DNA from 2 places in the Kluyvera sp. 1366 genome. Region 2 is predicted to be linked to the other one. Evidence: riboswitches for the same ligand, from Rfam matches in the RefSeq annotation. Region 2 holds a riboswitch; the other holds the start of a gene.

Region 1 (5,496 bases), on a different contig from region 2:
TGACTGTCTTTCCACGGGCTCAGCTGCGTCAGCACCTCTTCAGGCGAGACCACCACGCGCGGTACCGAGGGCAAGGTGCGCCAGATCAGCAGCATGCTTAGCAGGAAAATCCCCGCCGCCACGCAAAACAGCGTCACAAAACCGTAATTAAGCGCCAGCGCAAACGACAGCGGTGGCCCGATCACCCATGCCAACGACAGCTGCGCACGCATCACCGAGCTGAACATCACCACTTCACGCGCCGACTGATCGGCATATTCCCGCGCGAGGGCGAACACCTGCGGAATCGACACGCTGGCCAGCGCCGACAAAAACACGCCCAGCGTCACCAGCGTTAAATAGTGGCGATTGAAGGCAAACAGCAGCGCATTCAGCGTGGCCATCAGGCAGCAAAACAGAATCAGGTTGCGGCGATCGCCCTGATTATCGGAGCGTTTCGCCATCAGTAGGCTGACCACAATCCCCGCGATCGCATTGATGGTAAAGAACAAGCCGACCCAGAACGGACTTACCTGCACTTCGCGCGTCAGAAACAGGCTCAGCGTCGGCGCCTGCAGCGCACCGGCCACGCCGGTCATAAACGACACCGCCATAAACGAGAGGTAGACCGGATTGATGCGACGTTGACGCGTTAACAGCGATTTCATGCAGAAATCCCTTTGCGAATAAAAAAGGTAGAGAAATGAGGGTAGAAGATTCTACAGCAAAACGAAAAAAGCCAGCAGATAAAGCGCTGCTGGCGGTGAAAATGCACCCTACTCAGAAAGGGGTTCCACGTCGGCGGAACCGCTGGCAGAGCGCCATTCATTACTGAATGCCTCCCGCTCTTCCATTGCCGGGCAGTATGCCTCTAATATGAGGCAGGAAAAACTGAGCGATTCTGACAAGGAGTTCCCCTTTTATGTCCTCTTCACGTCTGCAGCAGCAATTTATCCGCCTATGGCAAAGCTGTCAGGGGCAGGATCAGGAAACCACGCTCAGCGAGCTGGCCGATCTGCTGCACTGCTCGCGTCGCCATATGCGTAACCTGCTCAACGCCATGCAAAGCGAAGGCTGGCTGATTTGGCAGGCAGAAGCGGGACGCGGCAAGCGCTCAATGCTGAGTTTTTGCTACACCGGCCTGGCGCTCCAGCAGCAGCGCGCCGAGGATCTGCTGGAACAAGATCGCATCGAACAGTTAGTGCAGCTGGTGGGCGATAAAAACCAGGTGCGCCAGATGATTGCGGCGCATTTAGGCCGCAGCTTCCGCCAGGGCAAACATATCCTGCGCGTGCTCTATTATCGCCCGCTGCCCAATTTGCTGCCCGGTTCGCCGCTGCGCCGCTCGGAAACCCATCTGGCACGACAAATTTTCAACGGCCTGATGCGCATAAATGAGGAAAAGGGGGAAATCGAACCCGATATCGCCCATCACTGGCAGCAAACCTCGCCGCTGCAGTGGCGTTTCTTCCTGCGCCCGGCGATTCGTTTTCATCATGGCCGTGAACTGGAAATGGCGGATGTGATTGCTTCGCTGGAGCGCGTGCGCAGCCAGCCGCTGTTTTCTCACATCAGTAAACTGGATTCGCCCGCGCCCTGGACGCTGGATATCCATCTGAGCCAGCCGGACGATTGGTTGCCGTGGCTGCTGGCCAGCGTCAGCGCGATGATCCTGCCGCGCGAATGGCCCACGTTACGCCAGTTTGCCCGCCAGCCGCTTGGCACCGGTCCGTACAGCGTGGTGCGCAATCAGCAAACGCAGCTGAAGATCGCCGCCTTTGATGATTACTTTGGCTATCGCGCGCTGATTGACGATGTGTCGATTTGGGTGCTGCCGGAGATCAGCGACGAGCTGGTGTATGCCGGAGTCAAGTTGCAGGGCGAAACCGCCGATGAAAAATCGGAAGAGAGTCGTCTGGAAGAAGGCTGCTACTTCCTGCTGTACGATCAGCGCTCCGAGTTGGGTCGCGATGCGCATTTCCGCCGCTGGGTAAGCTATCTGTTTAATCCCATCGCCTTACTGAATCATGCTGGCGTCGGCTATCAGCGTTACTGGTTCCCGGCTTATGGCTTGCTGCCGCGCTGGCACCATCGCCGCGATCTCACCTCCGCCGATAAACCGGCAGGCTTAACTCAGCTGACGCTGAGCTGGTACAGCCATCACGTTGAGCATGAAGGTATTGCTAACGCGCTGCGACCGCTGCTGGCGCAGCAAGGTGTTGAGCTAATTACTCGTGTCGTGAGCTACGAAGCGTGGTTCGAGGGCGAAGGTGAAAGTGATATCTGGCTTGGCAGCGTCAACTTTACCCTGCCGCTGGAGTACGCGCTGTTCGCGCAACTATTCGAGTTGCCGTTGATGCATCACTGCATCCCGATTGACTGGCAAGCCGATGCCGCGCGCTGGCGGCAGAAAGCGTTACCGCTGGCGGAATGGAGCAAACAGCTGATCGACCGCGACTATCTGCATCCGCTGTTCCATCACTGGCTGCTACTGGAAGGGCAACGCAGTATGCGCGGCGTGCGGCTGAATACGCTCGGCTGGTTTGACTTCAAATCAGCCTGGTTTGCACCACCGGAGCTGTGATCCTTTCGCGCTGTCATATAAATGTCTAGAATGAGCCGTTCTCAACGGGGTGCCTTGATATCAGGGCTGAGAGAAACCCGTCGAACCTGATCCGGCTAATACCGGCGTAGGGATTTGAGATGCCTCACGCCTCAGATCCTTTGCGACTCAACATCTCTTCTCCTCAAGGAGCGCAAAGTGTTAAACAAAGTTCTGCCTATGTTGCTGCTGGTTACGGCTCCGGCTTTCGCTGCTAAACCGGTTCTGACCGTCTACACCTACGATTCGTTCTCTGCCGATTGGGGCCCCGGTCCGGCGGTAAAAAAAGCCTTTGAAGCGCAGTGCGACTGCGAATTGAAGTATGTGGCGCTGGAAGATGGTGTATCGCTGCTCAATCGCGTGCGCATGGAAGGCAAAAACAGCAAAGCCGATGTAGTGCTGGGGCTGGATAACAATCTGGTGCAGGCAGCGGAGAAAACCGGCTTGTTTGCCAACAGCAGCGTCGATACCCGCAGCCTAAAACTGCCGGATGGCTGGAACAATCAAACCTTTATCCCGTTCGATTATGGCTACTTCGCTTTCGTCTACGATAAAAACAAACTGAAGAACCCGCCGAAAAGCCTGAAAGAGCTGGTCGAAAGCCCGGAAAAATGGCGCGTGATTTATGAAGATCCGCGTACCAGCACGCCGGGTCTTGGCCTGCTGCTGTGGATGCAAAAAGTGTATGGCGATAACGCAGCTGATGCGTGGCAGAAGCTGGCGCAAAAAACCGTTACCGTCACTAAAGGCTGGAGCGAAGCTTACGGCCTGTTCCTGAAAGGCGAAGGCGATCTGGTGTTGAGCTACACCACGTCTCCGGCTTATCACATTATCGAAGAGAAGAAAGAGAACTACGCCGCAGCCGAATTCAGTGAAGGCCACTATTTACAGGTGGAAGTCGCCGCGCAGCTCGCCAGCAGTAAACAGCCCAAGCTGGCGCAGCAGTTCATGCAGTTTATGGTTTCTCCGGCCTTCCAGCAGACCATTCCCACCGGCAACTGGATGTATCCGGTGATCAAAAGCGATCTGCCAGCCGGTTATCAAGCGCTGCAGGTGCCCGCGAAGGCGTTGCAATTCACGTCAGCCGAAGTCGCCGACCATCGCGCCGCGTGGATCAGCGCATGGCAACGCGCCGTTAGCCGTTAATGCCCGGCTGGTTGATTCCCGGTAGCGCCATCGCGCTGTTGCTGTGCGCGGTGGCGCTGCTGGCGTTTGGTGCATTGGTGGTGGTCGCTCCGGCCACCGACTGGCGCGCGCTACTCGACGACAGCTATTTGCATCATGTGCTGCTGTTCTCGTTTGAGCAGGCGCTGCTGTCGGCGCTGCTGTCGGTGTTGCCCGCGATCCTGCTGGCGCGCGCGCTCTACCGCCGCCGTTTTCCGGGACGCAATCTGTTGCTACGTCTGTGCGCCATGACGCTGGTGCTGCCGGTGCTGGTGGCGGTGTTTGGCTTGCTCAGCGTGTACGGTCGCAGCGGCTGGCTGGCACAACTGTGCGCGACCATCGGCTTTGACTACCACTTTTCGCCGTATGGCCTGCAGGGCATTCTGCTGGCGCACGTCTTCTTTAACCTGCCGCTGGCGACGCGCCTGCTGTTACAGGCATTGGAGAGCATTCCCGGCGAGCAGCGGCAAGTCGCCGCCCAGCTTGGCCTGCGCGGCTGGAATCTGTTTCGCCTGCTGGAGTGGCCGTGGCTGCGCCGTCAGATTCTGCCGACGGCGGCGCTGATCTTTATGCTCTGTTTCGCCAGCTTCGCCACGGTGCTGGCGCTGGGCGGCGGACCACAAGCGACCACGCTGGAACTGGCGATCTATCAGGCGCTAAATTTCGATTACGATCCGGGCCGCGCGGCGCTGCTGGCGCTGTTACAGCTCGCTTGCTGTTTGCTGCTGGTAATGCTGAGCCAGCGCTTTAGCAAAGCCATTCCCACCGGCAGCCAGAGCATTCGCGGCTGGCGCGATCCGCAGGATTCATGGCAGGCGCGCATCAGCGATACGTTGCTGATTGGCCTGGCGCTGCTGCTGCTGTTACCGCCGCTGGCGGCAGTAATCGTCGATGGTTTGCGCGGCGGCGTTGCCGGTGCGCTGCAACAAGCGGCGCTGTGGCAAGCCACCTTTACCTCGCTGCGTATTGCCGTGGGCGCCGGCGTGCTCTGCGTGGTGCTGACCATGATGCTGCTGTGGAGCAGCCGCGAACTGCGGCAGCGCCAGAACAGAGTCGCCGCGCAGGCGATGGAGATGAGCGGCATGCTGATTCTGGCGATGCCGGGCATTGTACTGGCGAGCGGTTTCTTTCTGCTGTTCAACGCCACCGTGGGGTTGCCGCAGCGCGCCGATGGTTTGGTGATCTTTACTAACGCCCTGATCGCCATTCCTTATGCGATGAAAGTGCTGGAGAATCCGATGCGCGATATCAGCGCCCGTTACAGCCAGCTCTGCGCTTCACTCGGCATCTCCGGTTTCAACCGCTTGCGGCTGATTGAGCTGCGCGCGCTGAAACGCCCGATTGCTCAGGCGCTGGCGTTTGCCTGCGTGCTGTCGATTGGCGATTTCGGCGTGGTCGCGCTGTTTGGCAGCGCCGATTTCCGCACGCTGCCCTTCTATCTGTTCCAACAGATTGGCGCCTATCGCGGTGCGGACGGTGCCGTCACCGCACTCCTGCTGCTGCTGCTCTGCTTACTACTTTTTACTCTGATGGAAAAATTACCGGGTCGCCATGCTGACACTGAATAACCTTACTTACCTTTATCAGCATCTGCCGATGCGCTTCAGTTTTGCGGCGCAGGCGGGTGAACGTCTGGCGATCCTCGGTCCGAGCGGCGCGGGGAAAAGTACTTTACTGAGTCTGATTGGCGGCTTTTTGCCGATCAATCAAGGCGCGCTGGTGATGAACGGCGTAGATCATACCCACAGCGT
Region 2 (5,496 bases):
CACCACATCAGCAGCGCGCTGTAACTGTTCCTGGCGTAGTGCGGCTAAATCCATCATCAGCCCTGATGATACGGACGTGACAGACGATGCACCGCTTCAACAAACGCACCAGCATGCTCAGGCGGCACATCAGGATGGATGCCGTGGCCCAGGTTAAACACGTGACCTTCGCCAGTGCCAAAACCTTCGAGAATCCCGGCGACTTCCTGCTCAATGCGCGCAGGCGGTGCATACAGCATGGAAGGATCCATGTTGCCCTGCAGCGCCACTTTATCACCCACACGACGACGCGCATCGGCGATATCGGTGGTCCAGTCGAGTCCCAGCGCATCGCAGCCGGTCGCCGCTATCGCTTCCAGCCATTGGCCGCCACCTTTAGTGAACAGCGTAATAGGAACGCGGCGACCTTCATTCTCATGCAGCACGCTATCGACGATTTTATGCATGTAATAGAGCGAGAATTCGCGATAGTCGCGTCCGGTCAGCACGCCGCCCCATGTGTCGAACACCATGACCGACTGCGCGCCAGCTTTGATCTGCGCATTGAGATAAAGAATCACGCTATCTGCCAGCTTATCCAGCAGCTTGTGCAGGGTTTGCGGCTCGGCGTACATCATCTTTTTAATTTTGGTGAACGCTTTGCTGCTGCCGCCTTCAACCATGTAGGTTGCCAGCGTCCATGGGCTGCCGGAGAAACCGATCAGCGGCACTTCGCCTTTCAGGTTGTGACGAATGGTACGCACCGCGTTCATCACATAACCGAGCTCTTGCTCTGGATCCGGCACTGGCAGATTGTCGACATCCGCACGGCAGGTGATCGGATTGGAGAAACGCGGGCCTTCGCCGGTCTCAAAGTAGAGCCCAAGTCCCATCGCATCCGGAATGGTGAGGATATCGCTGAAGAGAATTGCCGCATCCAGCGCATAGCGACGCAGCGGTTGCAGCGTGACTTCACACGCCAGCTCAGCATTCTTACACAGCGACATAAAATCACCGGCTTCAGCGCGCGTGGCTTTGTACTCCGGCAAATAACGCCCGGCTTGTCGCATCATCCATACCGGTGTGACATCTACCGGCTGACGTAACAGGGCGCGCAGATAACGATCGTTCTTCAGTTCACTCATAATGGGCTCTCTCATGCTAAGGCCAGCAGTGTAGCATTTTCACGCCGCGCTGGCGCGGCACAGGGCAACGGTATCTTCAATCAGGCGACGCGCCACCGTGCCGGGCGGCGGCAACAGCGGCAGATCGTCGTAGCGATACCAGCCGGCATCCAGCAGCTCTTTGCCGTCGTGTTGCAGATCGCCGCCGTCATATTCCGCCATATACGCCATCATCAGAGAGTGCGGGAACGGCCACGGCTGCGAGGTAACGTAACGCACGTTTTTCACCCGCACGTTGCTCTCCTCCATCACTTCCCGCGCCACCGCTTGTTCTAAGGTTTCGCCCACTTCGACAAAGCCCGCCAGCACGGTGTAGATATTGTTACGATGACGCGCATGATTGGCGAGCAGGATCTCATCGCCACGGCGGATAGCCACGATGATGCACGGCGCAATTTGCGGGTAATAACGCTCGCGGCAGTGATTGCACAAGCAGGCAAATTCGCGTTTGCTGATGTGCATCTCATGGCCGCAATAGCCGCACCAGCGATGCGAGCGGTAAAACTCCGCCAGCTGCACGCCACGTCCGGCGATTTGGAACAGGCCGACATCCTCATCAATCAGTTGGCGCACGGAGCCCATGCTGTCCGGACGCGATTCACGTACCAGCCAGACATTCTCGCCCTGCCACTCGCCGATCAAAATCGCGTTGCTGCCGCTGAGGCCAAAATCGCTGGCTAAGCCATGCGGCAATTCGCCCTGCGGCAACCAAAGTTTTTGCTCATGGCTGACAACCCACCATCCAGCGTCTAAGCTTGAGATCTCACGTTGCATCTTAATCGTTGTCCTTAGCGTCAAATCGCACGCTGAAATCCTAATATTAAGTGTGTAATAAACAACTATAACCTACCTGGAGCCCCATATGCTTAACCAGTTAGATAACCTGACAGAGCGTGTAGGCGGCGGAAATGAATTGGTTGATTCATGGCTGCGCGCCCGTCGACAGCTGCTCGTCACTTACTACGAGCTTATTGGCATGAAGCCACAAAAAGATGCGTTATCCACGCTGGATGAACAGGCGCTGGACGCATTTTGTCACAACCTGGTGGATTACCTTTCCACCGGCCATTTCAGCGTGTATGAACACATCATTAGTGAGATGCAGGGTGATAGCCCCTTATTCGTCGCTGCGCAGATTTATCCGGCACTGGAGGCGAATACCGATCGCATCATGCAGCTCTACGATAGCCATCTGCAGCAAGCGATTAACGATGATAATTGCGTGGATTTTCAAACCGCGCTCTCCGAAGTCGGCGAGGTGCTGGAATCGCGCTTCACGCTGGAAGATAAGCTGGTGCAACTCGCCTGGGACAACCAGCTGGCGCTTCCGCCGGTTGCCAACGACAGCGCCATTGCCCGCCCGGCTTAGAACCCCGAAGATGTAAAAAACTTGTTATTCAAGAAAAGCCCTCTTATGCTAAATGGGCTTTTTTATTGTCTTCTTTAACGACAATCAAAAGGCAAATTTTGCGGTTTAAGCGTAGCGTGCGCAGCCAGTTTGCACTCGGACAGCGCGCAGGGACCGGAGCGTACACGTAGTACGTGACGGTCACGAGCACTGCCCAGGTGCAAAATGGCAAGCAAAGTAGCTTAAACCACAAAACACCAACTTGTCGGAGTGCCCTCTAGGGCTGAGACCGTTAATTCGGGATCCGCGGAACCTGATCAGGTTAGTACCTGCGAAGGGAACAAGAGTAGACATTATCAGCACGGTGCATGCTGGCGCCCGGCACCGTACCTGTTACTCCTTCCGAACTCTGGACAAGCAACTTCCAACCGTTACCGGAAACTTGCTATGTCTGCTAAAACTTCTCGTCGTGAACAACGCGCTCAGGCGCAAGAATTTATCGATTCCCTGCAGGGAACCGCTTTCCCCAACTCCAAACGTATCTGGATCACCGGCAGCCGCGCGGATATTCGCGTGCCGATGCGTGAGATACAGCTCAGTCCAACGCACATAGGCGGCAGCAAAGAGAATCCGCACTATGAGCCAAATGAAGCGGTGCCGGTTTACGACACCGCCGGGGCTTATGGCGATCCTCAAGCCACCATTAATGTGCATCAGGGACTCGACAGGCTGCGTGCCAATTGGATCGAAGAACGTGACGACAGCGAAACCATCCACCAGCTGAGTTCCCGTTACACGCAGCAGCGTCTGGCGGATGAAGGCCTGGACCATCTGCGTTTTGAGCAGCTGCCGCAACCGCGCCGTGCCAAAGCGGGTCGCCGGGTTACCCAGCTGCACTATGCGCGTCAGGGCATCATCACGCCGGAGATGGAGTTTATCGCGCTGCGTGAAAACATGGGCCGCGAGCGTATTCGCGGTGAAGTGCTGTTACAGCAGCATCCGGGTCACAGCTTTGGTGCCAATCTGCCAGAAAATATCACCGCGGAATTTGTCCGTCAGGAAGTCGCCAGCGGCCGCGCCATCATCCCTTCGAACATCAACCATCCCGAATCCGAACCGATGATTATCGGCCGCAACTTCCTGGTGAAAGTGAATGCCAACATTGGCAACTCTGCGGTGAGCTCATCTATTGAAGAGGAAGTGGAGAAGCTGGTGTGGTCAACGCGCTGGGGCGCAGACACTGTGATGGATCTCTCAACCGGCCGCTATATCCATGAAACGCGTGAGTGGATTTTGCGCAATAGTCCGGTGCCGATTGGTACGGTGCCGATTTATCAGGCGCTGGAGAAAGTGAACGGCATTGCAGAAGATCTCAACTGGGAGATTTTCCGCGACACGCTGCTGGAGCAGGCGGAACAAGGCGTTGACTACTTCACTATTCACGCTGGCGTGCTGCTGCGCTATGTGCCGATGACGGCCAAACGCCTGACCGGCATTGTGTCGCGCGGTGGCTCGATTATGGCGAAATGGTGCCTGTCGCATCACACCGAAAATTTCCTCTATCTGCACTTCCGCGAGATTTGTGAAATTTGTGCCGCCTACGATGTGGCGCTGTCACTGGGCGACGGCCTGCGTCCCGGCTCGATTCAGGATGCCAACGATGAGGCGCAATTTGCCGAACTGCATACGCTGGGCGAACTGACCAAAATCGCCTGGGAATACGATGTGCAGGTGATGATTGAAGGTCCGGGCCATGTGCCCATGCAGATGATTCGACGCAATATGACCGAACAGCTTGAGCATTGTCACGAAGCCCCGTTTTACACGCTTGGCCCGCTCACCACCGATATCGCGCCCGGCTATGACCATTTCACTTCCGGCATCGGCGCGGCCATGATTGGCTGGTTCGGCTGCGCCATGCTGTGTTACGTGACGCCGAAAGAGCACCTCGGTTTGCCGAACAAAGAGGATGTGAAGCAAGGGCTGATCACCTACAAGATCGCTGCGCACGCGGCGGATCTGGCAAAAGGTCATCCCGGTGCGCAGATCCGTGACAATGCGATGTCGAAAGCGCGTTTTGAATTCCGCTGGGAAGATCAGTTCAATCTGGCGCTCGATCCGCACACCGCACGCGCCTATCACGATGAAACCCTGCCGCAGGAATCAGGAAAATTAGCGCACTTCTGCTCGATGTGCGGCCCGAAATTCTGCTCGATGAAAATTACCCAGGAAGTGCGTGAGTTTGCCGCCCGCCAACAGGCTGAAGCCCAGCCGATTGAGATGGGTATGGCGCAAATGTCGAACGCCTTCCGCAATCGTGGCGGCGAGATCTATCACGCTGCCGATACCCTTAAAGAGGAAAATGTATGACCGACGCCTTTCCTGCCACAGCCTCAAAGCTGGGGCTGTATCCGGTTGTTGATAGCGTGGAATGGATCGCGCGCTTGCTGGAAGCCGGTGTGCGCACCATACAGCTGCGCATCAAAGATTGTGAAGATTACGAGGTGGAAGATGCGGTGCGCGAGGCGATTGCACTCGGCAAACAGTATCGCGCTCGCCTGTTTATCAATGATTACTGGCGCTTAGCCATTAAATATCACGCTTATGGCGTGCACCTCGGCCAGGAAGATCTCGATGTAGCCGATCTGGCGGCCATTCGCGAGGCGGGATTGCGCCTGGGTTTATCGACGCATGACGATGCCGAGTTAGATCGGGCTCTGGCGCTGCGCCCTTCTTACATTGCGCTTGGCCACATCTATCCTACGCAAACCAAAGACATGCCTTCTGCGCCGCAAGGCGTGGTGGAATTGAAACGCCACCTGGCGCGTTTGCACAATGTGCCAACCGTGGCGATTGGCGGTATTTCACTGGCGCGCGTGCCGGAAGTGCTGGCTACCGGCGTGGGCAGCATTGCGGTGGTGAGCGCGATTACCCAGGCCGCCGACTGGCGCGCAGCAACGCAGCAGTTACTGTCACTGGTGGAAA

Evidence for each region. Region 2 has a riboswitch for thiamine pyrophosphate ahead of thiC (phosphomethylpyrimidine synthase ThiC). Riboswitches for the same ligand answer to the same signal wherever they lie in the genome.
Region 1: another riboswitch for thiamine pyrophosphate. It lies ahead of thiB (thiamine ABC transporter substrate binding subunit); the one in region 2 lies ahead of thiC (phosphomethylpyrimidine synthase ThiC).

Annotation. Positions count from the first base shown of each region.
Region 1 covers NZ_JBTRDW010000005.1:138,543-144,038, forward strand. Annotated here, with positions in the region: gene ACVLVH_RS12490 (MFS transporter) at 1-647, opposite strand, end outside; gene sgrR (HTH-type transcriptional regulator SgrR) at 902-2,563, shown strand; TPP riboswitch at 2,599-2,694, shown strand; gene thiB (thiamine ABC transporter substrate binding subunit) at 2,741-3,727, shown strand; gene thiP (thiamine/thiamine pyrophosphate ABC transporter permease ThiP) at 3,727-5,313, shown strand; gene thiQ (thiamine ABC transporter ATP-binding protein ThiQ) at 5,297-5,496, shown strand, end outside.
Region 2 covers NZ_JBTRDW010000017.1:20,546-26,041, reverse strand. Annotated here, with positions in the region: gene nfi (deoxyribonuclease V) at 1-54, opposite strand, end outside; gene hemE (uroporphyrinogen decarboxylase) at 57-1,124, opposite strand; gene nudC (NAD(+) diphosphatase) at 1,164-1,937, opposite strand; gene rsd (sigma D regulator) at 2,026-2,532, shown strand; TPP riboswitch at 2,768-2,868, shown strand; gene thiC (phosphomethylpyrimidine synthase ThiC) at 2,959-4,881, shown strand; gene thiE (thiamine phosphate synthase) at 4,878-5,496, shown strand, end outside.